DNA from 2 places in the Protofrankia sp. CiP1_Cm_nod4 genome. Region 2 is predicted to be linked to the other one. Evidence: riboswitches for the same ligand, from Rfam matches in the RefSeq annotation. Region 2 holds a riboswitch; the other holds the start of a gene.
What was found. Region 2 has a riboswitch for cobalamin ahead of AC5LSR_RS10825 (DUF7676 family protein). Riboswitches for the same ligand answer to the same signal wherever they lie in the genome.

Region 1 (10,249 bases), on a different contig from region 2:
GCGGGCCCGAGAAGGACGGTGGTCACCGGCGTCGGCGTCATCGCCCCCGGCGGGACGGACAGCCGCGCGTTCTGGACCCTGCTGACCGAGGGCCGGACCGCGACCCGGCGGATCTCGTTCTTCGACCCGGCGCAGTTCCGGTCGCAGATCGCGGCCGAATGCGACTTCGACCCCGCCGCCGCCGGCCTGGACGCGCAGGAGATCCACCGCAACGACCGGTTCATCCAGTTAGCGCTCGCCGCGGCCGCGGAGGCGGTCACCGACAGCGGCCTGGACCTGCCGGCCGGCGCCCCCGACGGCGGATACGGCGTCGGGGTCAGCCTCGGCAGCGCCGTCGGCGCCACCACCCGCCTCGAGGACGAGTACGTCGCGGTCAGCAACAGCGGCCGTGACTGGCTGGTGGACCCGGCATACGCCTCGTCCTTCCTCTACCACGCCCTGGTGCCCAGCAGCCTCGCCGGCGAGGTGGCCCGCAGGTTCGGCGCGCGCGGCCCCGCCGCGGTGGTGTCGACGGGCTGCACCTCGGGGATCGACGCGATCGGCCGGGGCCACCAGCTCATCCAGGACGGCGCGGCCGACGTGGTCATCGCGGGTGCCACGGACGCGCCGATCTCACCGATCTCGATCGCCTGCTTCGACGCGATCCGGGCGACCTCAGCGCGCAACGACGACCCGGAGCACGCCTCCCGGCCGTTCGACGCCACCCGGGACGGGTTCGTGATGGGGGAAGGCGCCGCCGTGCTCGTCCTGGAGGAGTGGGAGCACGCCCGCCGCCGCGGCGCCCACGTCTACTGCGAGGTCACCGGCTACGCGTCCCGCTCCAACGCCTACCACATGACCGGGCTGCGACCGGACGGTGTGGAGATGGCCGAAGCGATCACCAGCGCGCTCCGGCAGGCCCGCACCCCGGCCACGGCGGTCAGCTACGTCAACGCCCACGGGTCGGGCACCAAGCAGAACGACCGGCACGAGACGGCCGCCTTCAAACGCTCCCTGGGATCGCACGCCTACCAGGTACCGGTCAGCTCGATCAAGTCCATGGTCGGCCACTCGCTCGGGGCCATCGGCGCGATCGAATGCGCCGCCTGCGCGCTGGCCATCGAGCACTCCGTGGTGCCGCCGACGGCCAACTGGGAGAACCGCGACCCCGACTGTGACCTGGACTACGTGCCCAAGACCGCCCGTGACCAGCGGATCGACGTGGCGCTGTCGGTCGGCAGCGGTTTCGGCGGCTTCCAGTCCGCGATCCTGCTCGAGCGCGCGACGGTGACCCGGTGAGCGCCCCGGGCCAGTCCGCGGTGATCACCGGTATCGGCGTCGTGGCACCGAGCGGCATCGGGGCCGAGGCGCACTGGTCGTCCACGCTGCGCGGCGAGGTCAAGGTCGCCCCGGTCACCCGCTTCGCCACCCCCACGCCCGCCGCCGTCCTGGCCGGTACCGCGGCGCCCGCCGCCGTCCTGGCCGGTGAGGTGGACGGCTTCCAGCCCGAGGATCATCTCGACCCCCGGCTGATCGTGCAGACCGACCGGTGGAGCTGGCTGGCCCTGACCGCCGCCGGCCTCGCCCTCGATGACGCCGGCTACCGGCCGTCCGATCACGATCCGTACGACACCGCGGCCATCCTGGCCAGCGGCTCCGGCGGCAACGAGTTCGGGCAGCGGGAAATCGGGCGGCTGTGGAGCCAGGGCCGCCGGGCGGTGGGGGCCTACCAGTCCATCGCCTGGTTCTACGCGGCCAGCACCGGGCAGATCTCGATCCTCCACGGGCTGAAAGGCCCCTCAGGAGTGATCGTCTCCGGTGAGGCCGGCGGCCTGGACTGCCTCGGCGAGGCCCGCCGGGCCATCCGGCGGGGGACCCGCGCCGTGGTGGCGGGCGCCACCGAGGCCGCGGTCGCACCGTATGCGATGACCTGCTACGCCACGAGCGGGATGCTGACCGCGGGCACCCGTCCCGAGGAGGGCTACCGGCCCTTCTCCCGGCATGCCGACGGGTACGCGCCGGGCGAGGGCGGCGCCCTGTTCGTGGTGGAGGACGCCGCGGCGGCGCACGAGCGCGGCCACCGCGGCTACGGACGGATCGCCGGCTACGCGGCCACCCACGACGCCCACCACGACCGGCGCCCGGCACCCGGGCCGGACCCCCTCGTGCAGGCGATGCGACGCGCGCTCGACGACGCCGGCCTGACCCCCGGCAACGTCGACGTCGTCTTCGCCGACGGCATGGGAACACGTGAGCACGACCTGCTGGAGGCACGCGCCCTGGGCGAGGTCTTCGGTGACCGCCTCGCCCACCTGCCGGTGACGGCCCCGCACAGCCTGGTCGGGCGCCTGTGCGCCGGGACGCCGGCGCTCAACGTGGCGACCGCGCTCCTGGCGATGCGGGACGGCGTGGTCCCTCCGGTGGGCAACCTGACCGATCCGGACCCGGCATACGGGCTGCACCTGATCACGGGAGAACCACGCGGAATGCCGACGAACGTCATCATGATCAACGCCCGCGGCTACGGAGGGTTCAACAGCTGCCTCATCCTCACCTCGACTCCGTGATCGACACCGCCGTGACCGACGTCGCGGGGGAGGCGACATCGCGACCGCGGTCAACCGGCCGCGGCGGTTCAGCTCCGACGGCCTCCCATCCCGCGGCCATCCCGTCCGACATGCGCGGCACGGGTGCCCGCGTGCTCCTGAAGCGAGTGCGGGCAGGGTGAAGGGGTCCGCGTGGTGGCGGGTTGTGCCATGCTGGGTGGGCGACGGCAGTGGAGGAAGCCGGTGGGAATCCGGCGCGGTCCCGCCACCGTAACCGGGGAGCGAACCCTCACCGTGTGTCACGGACGTGTAGGCGTCCGGAAGGCCGAGGGGGAGCGGTGATCCGGGAGCCGGGATACTTCGGCCGTCCGCACCGTTACCGAGGGCGAGGAAACCCGAGGGAGGACCGCGGCATGCCCGTTCACGCCCGTCAGCCGGTGCCCGGCGCACGGTCGGGAGCACGATGACGGCCTACCCGCTGTCCGCGGTGGTGGGTATGGACGACCTGCGGCTCGCTCTCGTCCTCAACGCCGTGTCACCGGCTATCGGCGGGGTACTCGTCCGGGGGGAGAAGGGCACCGCCAAGTCGACGGCGGTACGGGGGCTCACCGCCCTGCTCCCGCCCCTGGCGGTGGTGGCCGGCTGCCGGTTCGCCTGCGACCCGGCCGCCGGTGACGCCGACTGCCCGGACGGCCCGCATCCACCCGAGGCTCCCGCCGTGACCCGGGCGGCGCGGATGGTGGAGCTGCCGGTCGGCGCCTCGGAGGACCGGGTGACCGGGGCGATCGACCTCGACCGGGCGCTCACCGAAGGCGTCACGGCGCTGCGCCCCGGGCTGCTGGCCGCCGCCCACCGCGGCCTGCTCTACGTCGACGAGGTCAACCTCCTGCACGATCATCTTGTCGACCTGCTGCTGGACGCGGCCGCGCTCGGCGTCGCCCACGTCGAACGCGACGGGGTGTCGGTCCGCCACGCCGCCCGGTTCCTGCTGGTCGGGACGATGAACCCGGAGGAGGGTGAGCTGCGCCCGCAGCTGCTGGACCGGTTCGGGCTGACCGTCGAGGTCGCCGCCAGCCGGGACCCGCGGGTGCGGGCCGAAGTGGTGCGCCGCCGGCTGGCCTACGATGCCGGCCCGCGGGCCTTCGCCGCCGCCTGGGCGGAGCAGGACGCCGCCCTCGCCGCCCGGATCGCCGCCGCCCGCGACCGGCTGCCCGCCGTGGAGCTCTCCGAGACGGCGTTGCGCCAGGTCACCGCGGTCTGCGCCGCCTTCGACGTGGACGGGATGCGCGCGGACGTGGTCACCGCCCGCACCGCGATCGCGCTGGCCGCCTGGGAGGGCCGCGAGCGCGTCACCGCCGACGACATCCGCCGCGCCGCCCGCCTGGCCCTGCCACACCGGCGCCGCCGGGGCCCGTTCGACGCCCCCGGCCTGGACGAGGACACCCTCGCCGACGCTCTGGAACAGGCCCTGGAACAGACCGGGGAGCCACCCACGGACGACCCTGACGGACCGCCACCGGCCGGCGGCGGGGGCGGCGGAGGCAGTGGCGGCGGTGGCGGCGGTGGATCCGCCGGCGGCCACGGCAACGGCGGTGCCGCTACCGACAGTGACGAGAATACCGGTGCCGGGCCGCCGTTCACGTCGGCCGGCGACCTGCCGGCCCCGCGCCCGGCGGAATCGGAGCCCCTGCACCGGGCGGAAACGCAACAGACGGAGACGGACGCGGAACCGTGGCCCGCCGGCGGGCCGGCCACCGCGTCCGAGCACAGCCGGTACGAGCAGCCCGACCCGTCGCGCGGACGGGCGGACGCCGCTGGCAGCGCACACCCCGCCGGCCCGCCCGGCCCGGTGTTCCGCCCCCGCCGCCTGGAGATCCCCGATGTCGGTACCGGTCTCGGCGCCGCCGGGCGGCGCTCCCGGGCCCGTACCCGCCACGGCGCGGTGGTCACCGCCTCGCCGGAGGCCCCTGGCCTGCACCTGCCGGCGACCCTGCGGGCCGCCGCGCCCTGGCAGCAGGCCCGCGGACGCCACGGGCCGGGGCTGCTGCTGCGGCCGTCCGACCGGCGCGGCGCCGTCCGGGAGGGACGCGAGGGCAACCTGGTGCTGTTCGTGGTGGACGCCAGCGGCTCCATGGCCGCCCGCGCCCGGATGCGCACGGTCACCACCGCCGTGCTCTCCCTGCTCCTGGACGCCTACCAGCGCCGCGACCGGATCGGAATGATCACCTTCCGGGGTGCCGACGCCGAGGTCGTCCTGCCGCCGACGTCGAGTGTGGAGGTGGGCGCGGCCCGGCTGCGTTCCCTGCCGACCGGTGGGCGCACCCCGCTCGCCGCCGGGCTCACCCGCGCCGGGCAGGTGCTGGCCGCCGAACGCCGGCGTGACCCCGACCGGCGCGCGCTGCTGGTCGTCGTCACCGACGGCCGGTGCACCACCGGCCCGGATCCGGCCGCCGCCGCGCACGCGCTGGCCCGCGCCGGGGTGGCCAGCGTCGTCGTCGACTGCGAGAGCGGCTATGTCCGCCTGGGCCTGGCCGGCCGGCTGGCCACCGCCCTCGGTGGCACGACCGTCCCGCTGGCCGCCCTGTCGGCGGCGGCCGGCCCGGCGGCCCCCACCAGCTCCGCGGATCCCGCCGGCTCCGCGGATCCCGCCGGCGCTGTCCGCCCGGTATGGCCGGCGCGCCCCGCCAGCCCGGTGCGTCCGATATGGCCGGCGGGATCCGCCCGGCCCGGCAGGCCCGCCGGGCCGACACCGTCCACACCGTCCACCCAGCCTGGGAAGGTGGCCTGAGGGATGCCGCAGGGACAGCCGGCCGTGATACCCGACGACGGCCTGACCACCCGGGCCCGCCGGGACCGCCCGCTGCTGATCGTCCACACCGGTGACGGCAAGGGGAAGTCGACCGCGGCGTTCGGGCTGGCCCTGCGCGGCTGGGCGCAGGGCTGGCCGGTCGGGGTGTTCCAGTTCGTCAAGTCCGCGAAATGGCGGATCGGGGAGGAACGGGCACTGCGCACGCTGGCCACCACCGGCGAGGGCGGCACGGTCACCTGGCACAAGATGGGCGAGGGCTGGAGCTGGGTGCAGCACCGCATCGACCCGGGCGCCCAGCCCGCCGACGCCGCGCGCGAGGGCTGGGAGCAGATCCGCCGGGACCTGGCCGCGCAGACCTACCGGCTCTACGTCCTCGACGAGCTGACCTACCCGCTGAAGTGGGGATGGATCGATGTGGCCGAGGTCGTCGAGACGCTGCGCGCCCGGCCCGGGCGCCAGCACGTCGTCGTCACCGGCCGCGCCGCGCCGCCGCGGCTGCTCGACGCCGCCGACCTGGTGACCGAGATGACCAAGGTGAAGCATCCGATGGACGCCGGCCAGAAGGGCCAGCGGGGGATCGAATGGTGAGCGGCCCCGGCGCCGCCGGCATCGCCCTGCCCCGGCTGCTGGTCGCGGCCCCGGCCAGCGGCGCGGGCAAGACCACCGTGGCGACCGGGCTGATGGCCGCCCTGACCGCCCGCGGCCTGCGGGTCTCCCCGCACAAGGTCGGCCCGGACTACATCGACCCGAGCTACCACGCCCTGGCCACCGGCCGCCCCGGGCGCAACCTCGACGCCGTGCTCTGCGGCGAACAGCGCATCGGCCCCCTGCTCGCCCACGGCGCCCGCGGCGCCGACATCGCCGTCGTCGAAGGGGTGATGGGCCTGTTCGACGGGGTGTCGCTGCCACGGCCCGGCCAGCCCGTGGACTTCGCCTCCGCCGCCCACGTGGCCCGGCTGACCGCCACCCCGGTCGTGCTGGTCGTGGACGCGTCCGCCGCGGGCCGCTCGGCCGCGGCCGTGGTGCACGGCTTCGCCACCTGGGATCGGCGGGTGCGCCTGGCCGGTGTCGTGTTCAACCGGGTCGGTTCGGCCGGCCACGAGCGCCTGCTGCGGGACGCCGTCGCCGGCCTGCGCATCCCCGTGCTGGGGGTGCTGCGCCGGGACGACGCCGCCGCGGTGCCCTCGCGGCATCTCGGGCTGGTGCCGGCGGCCGAGCGGGCGCCGGCCGCGGCCGAGGCGGTCCGGGCGCTGGGGGCGCTGGTCGCCGCATCCTGCGATCTCGACGCCGTGCTTGCGCTGGCCCGCTCGGCCCCGCCGCTGGACGCCCGCCCCTGGACGCCGTCGGACGCCGTGGCCGAGACCGGCGAGACCCGCGAGACGGCCGGGCCCGGCGGCGGGCGGCCGGTGCGGATCGCTGTCGCGGGCGGGTCCGCGTTCACGTTCGGTTATGCCGAACAGGTCGAACTGCTGCGCGCCGCCGGGGCCGAGGTCGTCACCGTCGACCCGCTGCGTGACGAGACGCTTCCGGACGGCACCGACGGACTGGTGATCGGCGGCGGGTTCCCCGAGGAGCACGCCGCCGCGCTCGCGGCCAACGCGCCGCTGCGGGCCGAGGTCGTCGCGTTGGCGCGCCGGGGCGCGCCGATCGCCGCCGAATGCGCCGGCCTGCTCTACCTGGCCCGCTCCCTCGACGGGCATCCGATGTGCGGCGTCCTCGACGCCGACACGGCGATGGGGCCACGTCTCACTCTCGGTTACCGTCAGGCGGTCGCTGTCTGTGACAACTCGCTCGTGACCGCCGATACCGTGGTGACCGCGCACGAGTTCCACCACACGCAGGTCATCCCGCCGACCGCCAGCACGACCGCCGCTGCTGCCGCTGCCACCACCCCTGCCGACACGGCTCCGGTTCTCGCTGGCGGCCGCGCCGGCCCCACGGCCGGGCCCGCCGCCGGAGCGTCCTTTCCCGGGGAGGCGCGCTTTTTCCCAGGGGACGTGCCACAGTCGGCCTGGCGGGTGGACGACCGGGCGGAGGGGTTCGTACGCGGCAACGTGCACGCCTCCTACCTGCACCTGCACTGGGCCGGCGTGCCCGGGGCGGCCTGCCGGTTCGTCGCCACGGCCCGCGGGGCGAGAGCGGCCGGGCCGTCCGCGGCGGCCGTCCGTGCTCCCGGCGCGGCACGGAGCGCGGGAGGAGCGCGATGAGCTCCAGGAACGTCGAGGGCAGCGAGGGCGCCGGAAGCCCCGGAAGCCCCCGGGCAACGCCGTCGAAAACCGCAACGTCGCGCGGCAAGGGCAGCGAGGGCGCCGGAAGCCCCGGGGCGGTTCCGCCGCGCGCCCGGCTGGTCGGTGTCGGCGTCGGGCCCGGCGACCCGGATCTGGTGACGGTCCGGGCCGCGCGGACGCTGGAGCGGGCCGACGTCGTGTTCGTCCCGGTCAGCGAGGGGATGCCGCCGCCGGGCCGGGCCGAGGCGACCGTGCGCGCGCACGTCACCCACGACCGGATCCGCCAGGTGACGTTCCGGATGACCGGGGACGCCGACTACGACGCCCCGGCGGCCGTGGTCATCCAGGCCCTGCGCGAACACCCCACGGGCAGTGTCGCGTTCGCCACGATCGGTGATCCGAACGTCTACTCGACCTTCACCACGCTGGCCGCCCGGGTCCGCACGCTGTTACCGGAGGTCACCATCGAGACCGTTCCCGGCATCATGGCCATGCAGGATCTCGCCGCCCGCTCCGGCACGGTGCTGGCCGTGGGCACCGAGACCGTGGCGCTGCTGCCGCTGACCGCCGGTGTGGACGCCTACCGCCGGGCGGTCGCCGACCACGACACCGTGATCGCCTACAAGGGCGGACGCGCGCTGCCGCAGGTCCTCGACGTGCTGGCCGAGGCCGACCGGCTGACCGGCACACACGGCGCGGCCGTCTACGGCGCCTGCACGGGCCTGCCCGAGGAGGACATCCGCCTCGCCGCCGACCTGCCCCGCGACCAGCCCGGCCCCTACCTGTCCACGGTGATCTCCACCCGGCGCCGGCAGTGGCCGGCATGACCGCCCGCCCGCCCGGGCGGGTCACGTTCGTCGGGGCCGGCCCCGGGGCCGCGGACCTGCTGACCCTGCGCGCCGCCCGGGTGATCGGCGAGGCGGACGTGGTCATCTGGGCGTCCTCGCTGGTGCACCCGGACGTGCTCACCCATGCCCGCGACGACGCCGAGATCGTCGACTCGGCCGGGCTGCCGCTGGAGGGCGTCCACGAGATCTACCGGCGGGCCGCGGCCGGCGGGCTCGCGGTGGCCCGCGTCCACTCCGGTGACCCGGCGCTGTGGGGTGCGGTGCAGGAGCAGCTGGAGATCTGCGCCGAGCTGGGGCTGGCCACCGACATCGTCCCCGGGGTCAGCAGCTTCACCGCGGCGGCCGCGGCCGTCGGGCGCGAGCTGACCGTCCCCCAGGTGGCCCAGTCGGTGATCCTGACCCGGCTCGCCGGCGGGAAGACCCCGATGCCGCCCGGGGAGGAGGTGGCCCGGTTCGCCGCGCACGGCACGACCATGGCGCTGTTCCTCTCGGCGGCCCGTTCCAGCCAGCTGCAGGCCGAGCTCACCGCCGGTGGCTACCCACCGGAGACACCCTGCGTGGTCGCCTACCGGGTGAGCTGGCCGGAGGAGCTGATCGTGCGGTGCGCGCTCGCCGACCTCGCCGCCACGATCCGTGAGCACAAGCTGTGGAAGCACACGCTGGTGCTCGTCGGCCCCGCCCTCGCCGCCGGCGGGACCCGCTCCCACCTGTACCACCCCGGTCACTTCCACGGCTTCCGCCGGGCCGACCGGGCCGCCCGCACCACGCTGCGGGCGGCCCGGGACAACTCCGAGGCCCCCCGCGCCCGCGACATTCCCGTCCGTGACGACCCTCGTGCGTCCGATGCGTCCAGCGCCTCACGTGAAGGGCCCGGGCCCACATGATCAACCTTCGTTGGGACGTCCCGCGCAGGCCGCCACGCAACCATCCCGGATGCGGTCGCGCGGCTGACAGCGACCGACAGGGACAGCCGTCCGCTGGGGAGAACGCGCCGGTGCGCACCACCATGAACGATCACAATGACGGATGGTCACGATGACGGACGCCAGGACACCGGGCCGGTCGGGCATCGGCCTGGTCGCGGTGACCGCCGCCGGCCGCGCGGCCGCCCGGGATCTCCAACGGGCCTGGCCGGACGCCCGCCACTACGACGGCACGGCCCGCGAGGCGCTCACCGCCGCCGTCACCGCATGCGCCGGGGTGGTCTGCTTCCTCGCGACCGGCGCGACCGTCCGGCTGCTGGCCGGCACCCCCGACACCGGCAGCCTGCTCACCGGCAAGGACAGCGACCCGGGGGTGGTCTGCGTGGACGAGGCGCGCCGGTGGGCGGTCGCCCTCGTCGGCGGGCACGCCGGCGGAGCCAACGACCTCGCCGAGCGGGTCGCCGCCACCCTCGGCGCGACCGCCGTCGTGACCACCGCCAGTGACGCCGCCGCGGTCCCCGCCCTGGACTCCTTCGGCGCCGACATCGGCCTGCGCGTCGAGCCCGGATCGCGGCTCGCCGCCGTGGGCACGGCGCTGCTCGCCGAGCAGCCCGTGACCCTGTACACGGACGCGGTCTGGCCGCTGCCGCCGTTGCCGGGAACGGTCCGGCCCGCCGATCTCACCGATCTCACCGATCTCACCGGCCGGAGCGGACCCGCCGATCACCCCTTTCCCACTGCTCCAGGCGCCCTCGGCGGCGCCGATGAACCCGACGGGAGCAGTGCGCCGGCCACGTCACAGGCCGGACCAGCCACGCCGGCCACGTCAGTCCCGCCGGTCCCGCCGGATCGGCCGGATCGGCCGGCGGCGCCCGCCATCGTGATCACCGACCGGGTCGTCACGCCGCCGGCGCCC
Region 2 (8,502 bases):
GACAGCCACAACAGCGCGAAGAAGTCGATGGCGAGGACCGCGCCGAACCCTGCCACGAGTGAGGCGAGATGGACGAACAGGGCGGCGGTGTGCAGGACCGGGTCGGCGGTGACGTGGGTGGCGGTCCAGACGGCCGCCGCCCACCCGATGATGAGGATCATCCCGGCCGCGAGGAAACGGGCCCACCGTGGCAGAACTCCGCCGTTGGGTGGGGAGGCCTGGGTGATGATCAGAGCCGGGACGGGTCGCGTGTCCGCGGCCAGGGAAATGAGCTGATCGGGAGCTGTCCCTCCACCATCGGTCATGATCAGTGCTTGAGCGTGACGTCGGTGAAGGTGGCAGTCGCGCCGCTGGCCAACGCTGGCGTATGACCTTCCTCACCGTGCTGGAAGAAGGTCGGTATCCCGACTGTCGCGCGCAGCGTGTAGCTGCCGTCCCGCGGGATTGTGAAGTTGTCCGTGTGGTGGAAGCACTCGGCGTAGCAGAAGTTGAGCGTCTTCTCGTCCACGGCCGTGCCCTTGTCGTCGACGACCGCGAGTGTGACCGGTGCGTTCGGCACGATCCGGCCGGTGGCCGCCTCGATGGGGATGATCTCGATGTGGTGTGTCTCGCCGGCGGCGGGCCTGCGGAGCACCTGTTGCCCGTCGTTGCCCTCATACCAGCTTTCGGTGGCCTCGACCACGCCCTCCGGCGCCGCGGTGGAGGCGGTCGAGGTGCTGGCCGGGTGTCCCGGGGATGTCGTCGTGGCGCCGGTCGTCGAGTCGTCGGAGCAGGCGGTGAGGCCGAGCGGCAGGGAGACGGGCAGCGCGAGAAGGGCTGTTCGCCGGGACACGCATCCTCCTTCAGGAAGGCTTAACTATTAAGTTAGGATAACCTAAATGAATCACGTTTCGTCAACTAAATAACTCTTTCCACCTATGGAAACACTCTCCGTGATAACTATGGGCTGATGGGAGGCCTCGGCTTCCCGGCGCACCGTCGACAAGGATGATCCGACAAGGATGATCCGAATCATGCCCGGGTGCTCATGGGCCTTGCGTGAGGCGGCGGACAGGCGTGGGAGAAGAAGGTGGGCCGGTCAGTCATGCCGGAAACCGGCGCCGGTGCGGTCGAGCGGGTCGGGCGGGAGCCCGAGGGAGGTGGCGCGCAGGTGCTCCCAGGCGGCCAGCCGACTGAAGTCGGGGACGGCGCGTATCTGCTGGCTGTCGGTGAGGAAGGGGCCGGGGAGCAGCACGGTCATCTGAAAATCTGACCGCCGCCGACGATATCGACCCTGCGCCCGCGGTCCGCCGGGAATCCTGACGGTACAGATTCTGGTAGTACAAGCTCCGGCAGCACACATGACGGCACGTGCGGGCACCACGTACACCGACCGCCTCTCCAGCACCTCGTGGAATGGGTCTTTCCGGTGCCGTGGCCGGTCTCCTGGCTGACGGGTCCGCGCCTCCGGCCGGCCTTCCCAGGCGTGTGACGCCCAGTGACCTCCGCTGCGCCGCGGACGAGGCCGAAGACTTCCCGATCACAGTGGCGAGGGCCGCGCCGGTACTCCACCGGCTTCCCGAACACCACGGCCGGATCAGGCTACCCATCCGGGCCGGACACCTACAAGGATTGACATCTGAGCAGATGGCCAACTATGCGGCAGGGCCGCGCAGGGGGCTGCTCCACGGGGGCTGCCCCACGCAGGGGTGAGGCGTGGGCGGCGGCCGTCGATGGGAGTATGCGATCCATGCACCGCATCGCGCCGGCCCGGCCGGCTAAGGTGATCGACGGCGACCGGGCCTGCGATGCCGCAGGCGCGGTGGCGGACCGGGGCCGCATCCAGCACTGGGCGGCACGGTTCGCGATACTCGCGGACCCGGGGCGCCTCGCGATCATGATCGCGGTCCGTCATGCCGGCCCGATCTCCGTCTCCGGCCCGGCGGCCGGAGTGGGCATGAACGACACAGCGGTCTCGCAGGCGTTACGCATTCTCCGTTACCACGCCGTGGTCTCCCCGCACCGGGACGGACGTGTCATCTGCTACACCCTCAGTGACAACAGCATTGTCGACCTGCTGGACGGCGTCCATCCCGCCCCCGTTCTCGCGCACAACGGCACCGTGCACCCGGACAGCTCCGAGGAGAAACCGCATCCGCCGGCGCCGGCGACGGGCTGAGTGTCTGTCGCGGTGAGCCTGCCGAGGTGAGACGTCATTTTTTCGGGGGTCTGCTCATCGTCCGCCGGTGACGTATTGTCGTCCACGCCGCGGACCCGCTGATCTGGAAGACGGGTATCGGCAGCAGGACGGCCGACACCGCGCTGCCGGACAGCGGCACCGTGCGCGCGCACCAGAACCGCGCGAAGGCCGCGTCGCGGTACAGCGACGCGGCCTGGCGGTGGTGCGTTTTTCGCGGCCCTGGCCGCCTCCTCGGCCTCCCCGGGTTCCGCGGCCTCACCGGTACCGGTGGCGACAGGCGCCCGGCGGTACCGACGAGGTGGCCCCTGCGGTGGCCCGCGGCCCGGGACGCTGCCGGCCGGCAGCGATGGTCACCAGCCGGCCGGCCACGACCCGGGTCAGCCCTGGCGGGACTGCCGGGCCGCGGTGTGGCGGGCCGCGACGTCGGCCCAGTTGACGATGTTCCACAGGGCGGTGACGTAGTCGGCCTTGACGTTCTTGTACTGCAGGTAGAAGGCGTGCTCCCAGGCGTCGAAGACCAGCAGCGGGGTGCTGCCGACGCCGACGTTGCCCTGGTGGTCGTAGACCTGCTCGATCAGGAGCCGGTCGGCGACGGGCTCGTAGGACAGCACACCCCAGCCGGAGCCCTGGATCGTGCTGGTGGCGGCGGTGAGCTGGGCCTTGAACGCGTCGAACGAGCCGAAGTCGTTGGCCACGGCGTCGGCGAGGGCGCCGTCGGGCTTGTCACCGCCGTCGGGGGAGAGGTTCTGCCAGTAGAGCGAGTGCAGGACGTGGCCGGAGACGTTGAACGCGAGCGTCTTCTCCAGGCCGACGATGGCGGCGAAGTCGCCCTTGTCGCGGGCCTCGGCGAGCTTGTCGAGGGTGGTGTTGGCGCCGGCGACGTAGGCGGCGTGGTGTTTGTCGTGATGCAGCTGAAGGATCTCGCCGCTGATCGACGGCTCGAGGGCGGCGTAGTCGTAGGGCAGGTCGGGCAGTGCGTAGGTCGCCACTGGCGTGGAGTCCTCTCATCACGGTGAGAAATGGGACAGGTACAGGACGGAACACGGCGGATCCGTTCCTGGCTCTTGGGGCGCGGCCTCTCGGGGCGTGGCACCGGATGGGCTCGGCCGGCCGCGACGCGCGTGCGCCAGGCCGCCGGTCAGGGCGGCGGTCAGGGCGGCGGCTCGGTGACGTAGGCCCGTTGGATCGCGGCGAGCACGTCGCGCGGCCCACTGTCCGGGCCGGCGCGTTCGGCCAGGTGGTCGAGGGTGATGCCGCACAGCGTGGACAGGCCGAGGACGAGTTCGGCCACGGCCGCCGCGGGGTCCGCGCGCTCGGCGCCGTCGGCCATGACCCGCTGGACGCTGGCCCAGAAGAAGCCGGGGTCGTCGGCCGAGTCGGTGTAGGCGGTCATGACCTCGATCGCCACCGGCAGGCATCCCCCGGGGCCGCTCCCGATGTCACGCATCGCTACTCCTTGTCGTCAGCGCCGTCTACAACGATGCCTGTCGCGGCGTCCACCGGCGTCGTCACGAACGCCATCGTGAAGTACTTGTAATAAGGCTGTAACTGTAGGCCGTCCACAGTCGAAAAATGTAACTATATGTTTATCTATAATTACTATTAGTGGTAATTTGTTATACGCGATGAGGTCCGGCCTGCTCGCCGAGTGTGTCTCCTTCTCGCGGCCGTGCCGGCGCTCCCATGGCCGCCTCTCGCTACGCTCCGCTTCTTCCCGCTCCGCTTCGTTCGGCTTCGCTTCGTTCGGTTTCGTTCCCGCGCGTCGCGCCGGTGGCGAGCGGCCGGGCGAGGGCGACAGTTTGCAATCTATTACTTCCTGCAAGTGTCTTGCAGGAAGTGGCGGAGATGGTTAGCGTCCGCAGGCGCACCCACCCCGTCGGCGCTGCCGGGGCCGTCCATCCGGGAAGGATTCCGTCATGGCCGCTCAGGTCGACACCCCGCGCGCGGCGCGGCTCACCCGCATCCGCCAGGCACTCGGCCCGCGGGAGTGGGCGAGCGTGGCCGGCATGGCCGGCGTCATCATCGGGCTGCACGTGACCGGCTGGTTCGCCCTGATCGCGATCATCGCTCCGCGGCACTACCACTTCGGCGCCGACGGCCAGGTGTTCGGCATCGGCCTCGGGGTCACCGCCTACACCCTGGGGCTGCGCCACGCCTTCGACGCCGACCACATCGCCGCGATCGACAACACCACCCGCAAGCTGATGACCGACGGCCAGCGGCCGCTGTCGGTCGGGTTCTTCTTCTCCCTCGGCCACTCCACGATCGTCTTCGCGCTGGCGTTCCTGTTCGGCATCGGGATACGTTCGCTGGCCGGGCAGGTCGAGGACGACGGCTCCACCCTGCACGCCGTCACCGGCTGGATCGGCACCACCGTCTCCGGCGGCTTCCTCTACCTCATCGCCGCGATCAACCTCGGCGTGCTGCTGGGGATCCTGGGGGTGTTCCGGGACATGCGGCACGGGCGCTACGACGAGGCCGCCCTCGAGGAGCAGCTGAACTCCCGCGGCCTGATGAACCGGCTGCTCGGCCGCGTCACCAGGGCGATCACCAGGCCGTGGCAGATGTACCCGCTGGGTGTCCTGTTCGGTCTCGGCTTCGACACCGCCACCGAGGTCGCGCTGTTGTTCCTGGCCGCCGGGGCGGCCGGGGCCGGGCTGCCCTGGTACGCCATCCTCGTGCTGCCGGTCCTGTTCGCCGCGGGCATGAGCCTGCTGGACACCATCGACGGGTCGTTCATGAACTTCGCCTACGGCTGGGCGTTCTCCAGGCCCGTCCGCAAGGTCTACTACAACATCATGATCACCGGGCTGTCGGTCGCGGTCGCCTTCCTCATCGGCACCGTGGAACTGCTCGGCATCCTCGCCGAGAAGGCAAGCCTCACCGGCGGTTTCTGGGACTGGGTCAGCGGCCTGGACCTCAACATCCTCGGCTACTTCGTCGTCGCCCTGTTCGCCCTGACCTGGGCGGCCGCGCTGCTGGTGTGGAAGTACGGGCGCATCGAGGAGAAGTGGTCCCCCAGCAGCCGCGAGCACACCCGACAGGCCGAGCCCGCGAGCTGACCTCGGCCGCGCGCCCGGCGCGGCCGCCGTTCCGGCAGTGGTCGATCATGTCCGCATCCGCGCACACGCCCGCCGGCGGGTGGACGGGGCGGGCGGACGGTGCGGGCGGGTCATCCCACAGCCGGACGGAGTTCATCCCAGAGGGTGATGCGGGCCACGTTCCCCCGGAATATCGTCCTCAGCTGTGTAAGGAATGATTTCGGCGAACGAGGATCTGTTCCATACGGGGCGAACGTGCGGGATACCGCGGGCGGACGGCGTGGAGGGCCTGGTGGTCGAGGCGTTTGTGGTCGTCGGTGTGACGCGACGGGCCCGGCTGGCGGACCCCTGTTCGTTCCGGCGGCCGGCCGGCGCGTACCGGCCCCGCCCGGAACGCGCCGGCCGGACACTGCCGGGCGCCGTGGTGGGCTGTTGTCGTCCGGCCCCGCGGGTGGGCTGAACATTTCCCGGGAAGGCCCGTCTCCCCGAGCGGGCCGGTATCTCCCGAGAAGGTCGATATTTCGAAGTTCCGAGTTTTTGTTCCGGCTCGTGAAGGCTCGCGCAAGGACAAGGAGAAGTCGTGGCGCACTACAATTTCGGGATCAAATGGCTGAAAGCGTTCCGGGAGAGCGCTGAGGCGGTCTGCAAGCTCTACGACGACGAGAACTTCGTCTTCGAGGACGTGATGCTCGACCAGCACAACATCAACAACAAGCCGGATCTGCATCGCCTTTTCGCCCCGTACGCGAACAAGGACCCGGAGAACGGCATTGGCATCCACAACTTCCGGATTCGCTCCTACATCGGCAACGAGCGGGTGGGCCTGCTCCGCTGGGAGTGGAGCCCCGAGCACGCCGCGGTCTTCCTCGGCCTGGACGTCGCGAACAAGCCGTTCGGCACCCAGGGCCACACCTTCCACATCTACAACGAGAAGGGCCTGATCGTCCGCGAGTCCTCCTGGTGGGACGCGTCCGCGGTGCTGCGCGCGGTCGGGCCCGTCAGCCCCACCAAGAGCCTGACCGGCACCAAGCCCACCACGGTGAAGGTCTCCACCGGCGCCCCCTTCACCCGGGCGGCCAGCGGCCTGGAGCACGCCCAGCGGTGGGCCGCCGCCCTCGGCGGGGACACGGCCGCCCTGGCCGACCTGTACGCCGACTACTTCACCCTCGAGTGGACCAAGGTCGACGACCACCTCGACGACACCGTCACCGACCGCGAGACCCTTGTGGAGCGGCTCGGCGGGATCGCCAGCGGGGAGAACGGCACCTACACCTTCACTCCCACCGCGTGGTTCGGCGGGCCCGGCGACAGCTACGGCCTCATCCACTGGAACGTCCGGATCGAGGGGGCCACGACCTACCGTGGCCTGCCCACCAGCGGCAAGACGCTGGAGACCCTCGGCTCGACGTTCCACCAGTTCGACTCCGAGGGAAAGATCATCCTTGAGTCGACCTACTGGGAGGACAACCGCGTCTTCGAGGCGCTCGGGGTGCCGGTCATCCGCCCGCACTACTGGGACGAGAACTTCGATCCGGCCAGCCTGCTGCCCGGATAGCACAGGGCCCGGGCACACACCCGGTCGCTGACGGCGACGGGATGCGAGCGGGACCTGCGGCGGCGGTGCCAGGCGAGGATTCGAGATCCGGTGACAGAGCCGGTCCGGGTACCTCCGCCACGGCCCGCCGCCTGTTCGCGTGCGCGCACCGTTCGCGGGCGGCGCGCCCGGGCGTCCCGCCCGGCGCCCTGTCCGGGCCCTGGCGGGCGGCGCCCGGGACGCCCTGTTCGCGCTCTCTTTGTACGTCAGGTATCTATTTGTACGTCGGGTGTGTCGGCTGCTCGGTCCAGATGGTCTTGCCCAGGCGGCTGTAGCGGCTGCCCCACCGCCGGGTCATCTGGGCCACCAGGAACAGGCCGCGGCCCCCCTCGTCGGTGCTGCGGGCATAGCACAGCCGTGGCTGGGTGAAGCTGGCGTCCGAGACCTCGCAGACGAGCAGGTCGTCGCGGATCAGCCGGACCCTGATCGGGCCCTGCGCGTACCGGATGGCGTTGGTGATCAGCTCGCTGATGACCAGTTCCGTGCTGAAGGACAGGGTGTCCAGGTCCCAGTCGGCCAGCTGCCGGGTCGTGAGGCCACGGACCTCGGAGACCACGGACGGGTCGGCGGGGAACTCCCACTCGACGACGGCCTCGGCCGTCACGGTGCGGGTGCGGGCGAGCAGGACGACGATGTCGTCCGCGGGCGGGGCCGAGGAGGTGTCGCCAAGGAGGGCCTGGCCGATGTCGTCCAGAGACCGGTCGCTCTCGCAGAGTGACTCCAGGTGTCCGTGGAGCCACTCCATCCCCTGGGTGACGTCGCGGTCGTACCGGTTGAGCAGGCCGTCGGTGTACAGGGCGAGGACGCTGCCGGGCGCCAGCGTGATCTCGGTGACCTCGAAGGGCATCCCGCCCACGCCGAGCGGCGGCCCGGGGGTGACGTCGACGAAGTCGACCTTGCCCTCCGGCGTCACCACGGCCGGCGGCGGATGCCCGGCGCTGGCGATCGCGCAGCGGCCGGAGACCGGGTCGTACACCGCGTAGACGCAGGTCGCGCCCACCGTGTCCCGCCGGGACGGGTCGGCCTCACTGGCGAGCCGCTGCACGAGGTCGTCGAGGTGGGCGAGCAGTTCGCCGGGCTCGAGGTCGAGATCGGCCAGGGTCTGCACGGCGGTACGCAGCCGTCCCATGGTGGCGCTCGCGGGCAGGCCGTGCCCGATGACGTCACCGACGACGAAGGCCACCCGCAGCGAGGACAGCGGGATGACGTCGTACCAGTCACCGCCCACCTGGCGCCCGCGGTCGGCCGGGACGTACCTGCCGGCGGTCTCGGCCGCGGTGGTGTCGGTCCTCGCCTGGGGCAGCAGGGCCCGCTGCAGCGCGATGGCCGCCCGGCGCTCGCGGGTGTACCGGCGGGCGTTGTCGATGCTCAGCTCGGCGCGGGAGACGATCTCCCGTAGCAGCTTGCGGTCGTCCCGGTTGAAGACCGGGGCCGAGCCGGTCCGCCACACGCTGACGATCCCGAACAGCAGGCCGCGGACGTACAGGGGCGCGCTCATCCCCGAATGCGCGTCCAGCGGGATCATCGCGTCCGTGAAATCGCTCGCGTAGGGGACGACCTCCGCCCGGGTGGTGGCCATCAGAACCCTGCCGCGCTGCAGGCTGTGGATTTCGAACCCGTCCGGGAACGGCGGGATCGGCATGTCCGTCCGGATGAATCCGGGATGCCAGGAACCGTGGTGGCGGACC

Region 1: another riboswitch for cobalamin. It lies ahead of AC5LSR_RS02640 (VWA domain-containing protein); the one in region 2 lies ahead of AC5LSR_RS10825 (DUF7676 family protein).

What each region holds. Positions count from the first base shown of each region.
Region 1 is NZ_CEVIVC010000006.1:13,531-23,779, reverse strand. Features, by position in the region: gene AC5LSR_RS02650 (beta-ketoacyl-[acyl-carrier-protein] synthase family protein) at 1-1,278, shown strand, start outside; gene AC5LSR_RS02645 (beta-ketoacyl synthase N-terminal-like domain-containing protein) at 1,275-2,546, shown strand; cobalamin riboswitch at 2,760-2,885, shown strand; gene AC5LSR_RS02640 (VWA domain-containing protein) at 2,989-5,313, shown strand; gene cobO (cob(I)yrinic acid a,c-diamide adenosyltransferase) at 5,317-5,922, shown strand; gene AC5LSR_RS02630 (cobyrinic acid a,c-diamide synthase CobB) at 5,916-7,541, shown strand; gene cobI (precorrin-2 C(20)-methyltransferase) at 7,538-8,389, shown strand; gene cobM (precorrin-4 C(11)-methyltransferase) at 8,386-9,294, shown strand; partial or broken gene AC5LSR_RS02615 (bifunctional cobalt-precorrin 5A hydrolase/precorrin-3B C(17)-methyltransferase) at 9,437-10,249, shown strand, end outside.
Region 2 is NZ_CEVIVC010000044.1:11,945-20,446, reverse strand. Features, by position in the region: gene AC5LSR_RS10835 (hypothetical protein) at 1-305, opposite strand, end outside; gene AC5LSR_RS10830 (hypothetical protein) at 308-832, opposite strand; gene AC5LSR_RS10825 (DUF7676 family protein) at 1,079-1,240, opposite strand; cobalamin riboswitch at 1,399-1,585, opposite strand; gene AC5LSR_RS10820 (ArsR/SmtB family transcription factor) at 1,721-2,158, shown strand; gene AC5LSR_RS10815 (superoxide dismutase) at 2,557-3,168, opposite strand; gene AC5LSR_RS10810 (hypothetical protein) at 3,330-3,626, opposite strand; gene nicT (Nickel transporter NicT) at 4,096-5,241, shown strand; gene AC5LSR_RS10800 (nuclear transport factor 2 family protein) at 5,801-6,775, shown strand; gene AC5LSR_RS10795 (ATP-binding SpoIIE family protein phosphatase) at 7,029-8,502, opposite strand, start outside.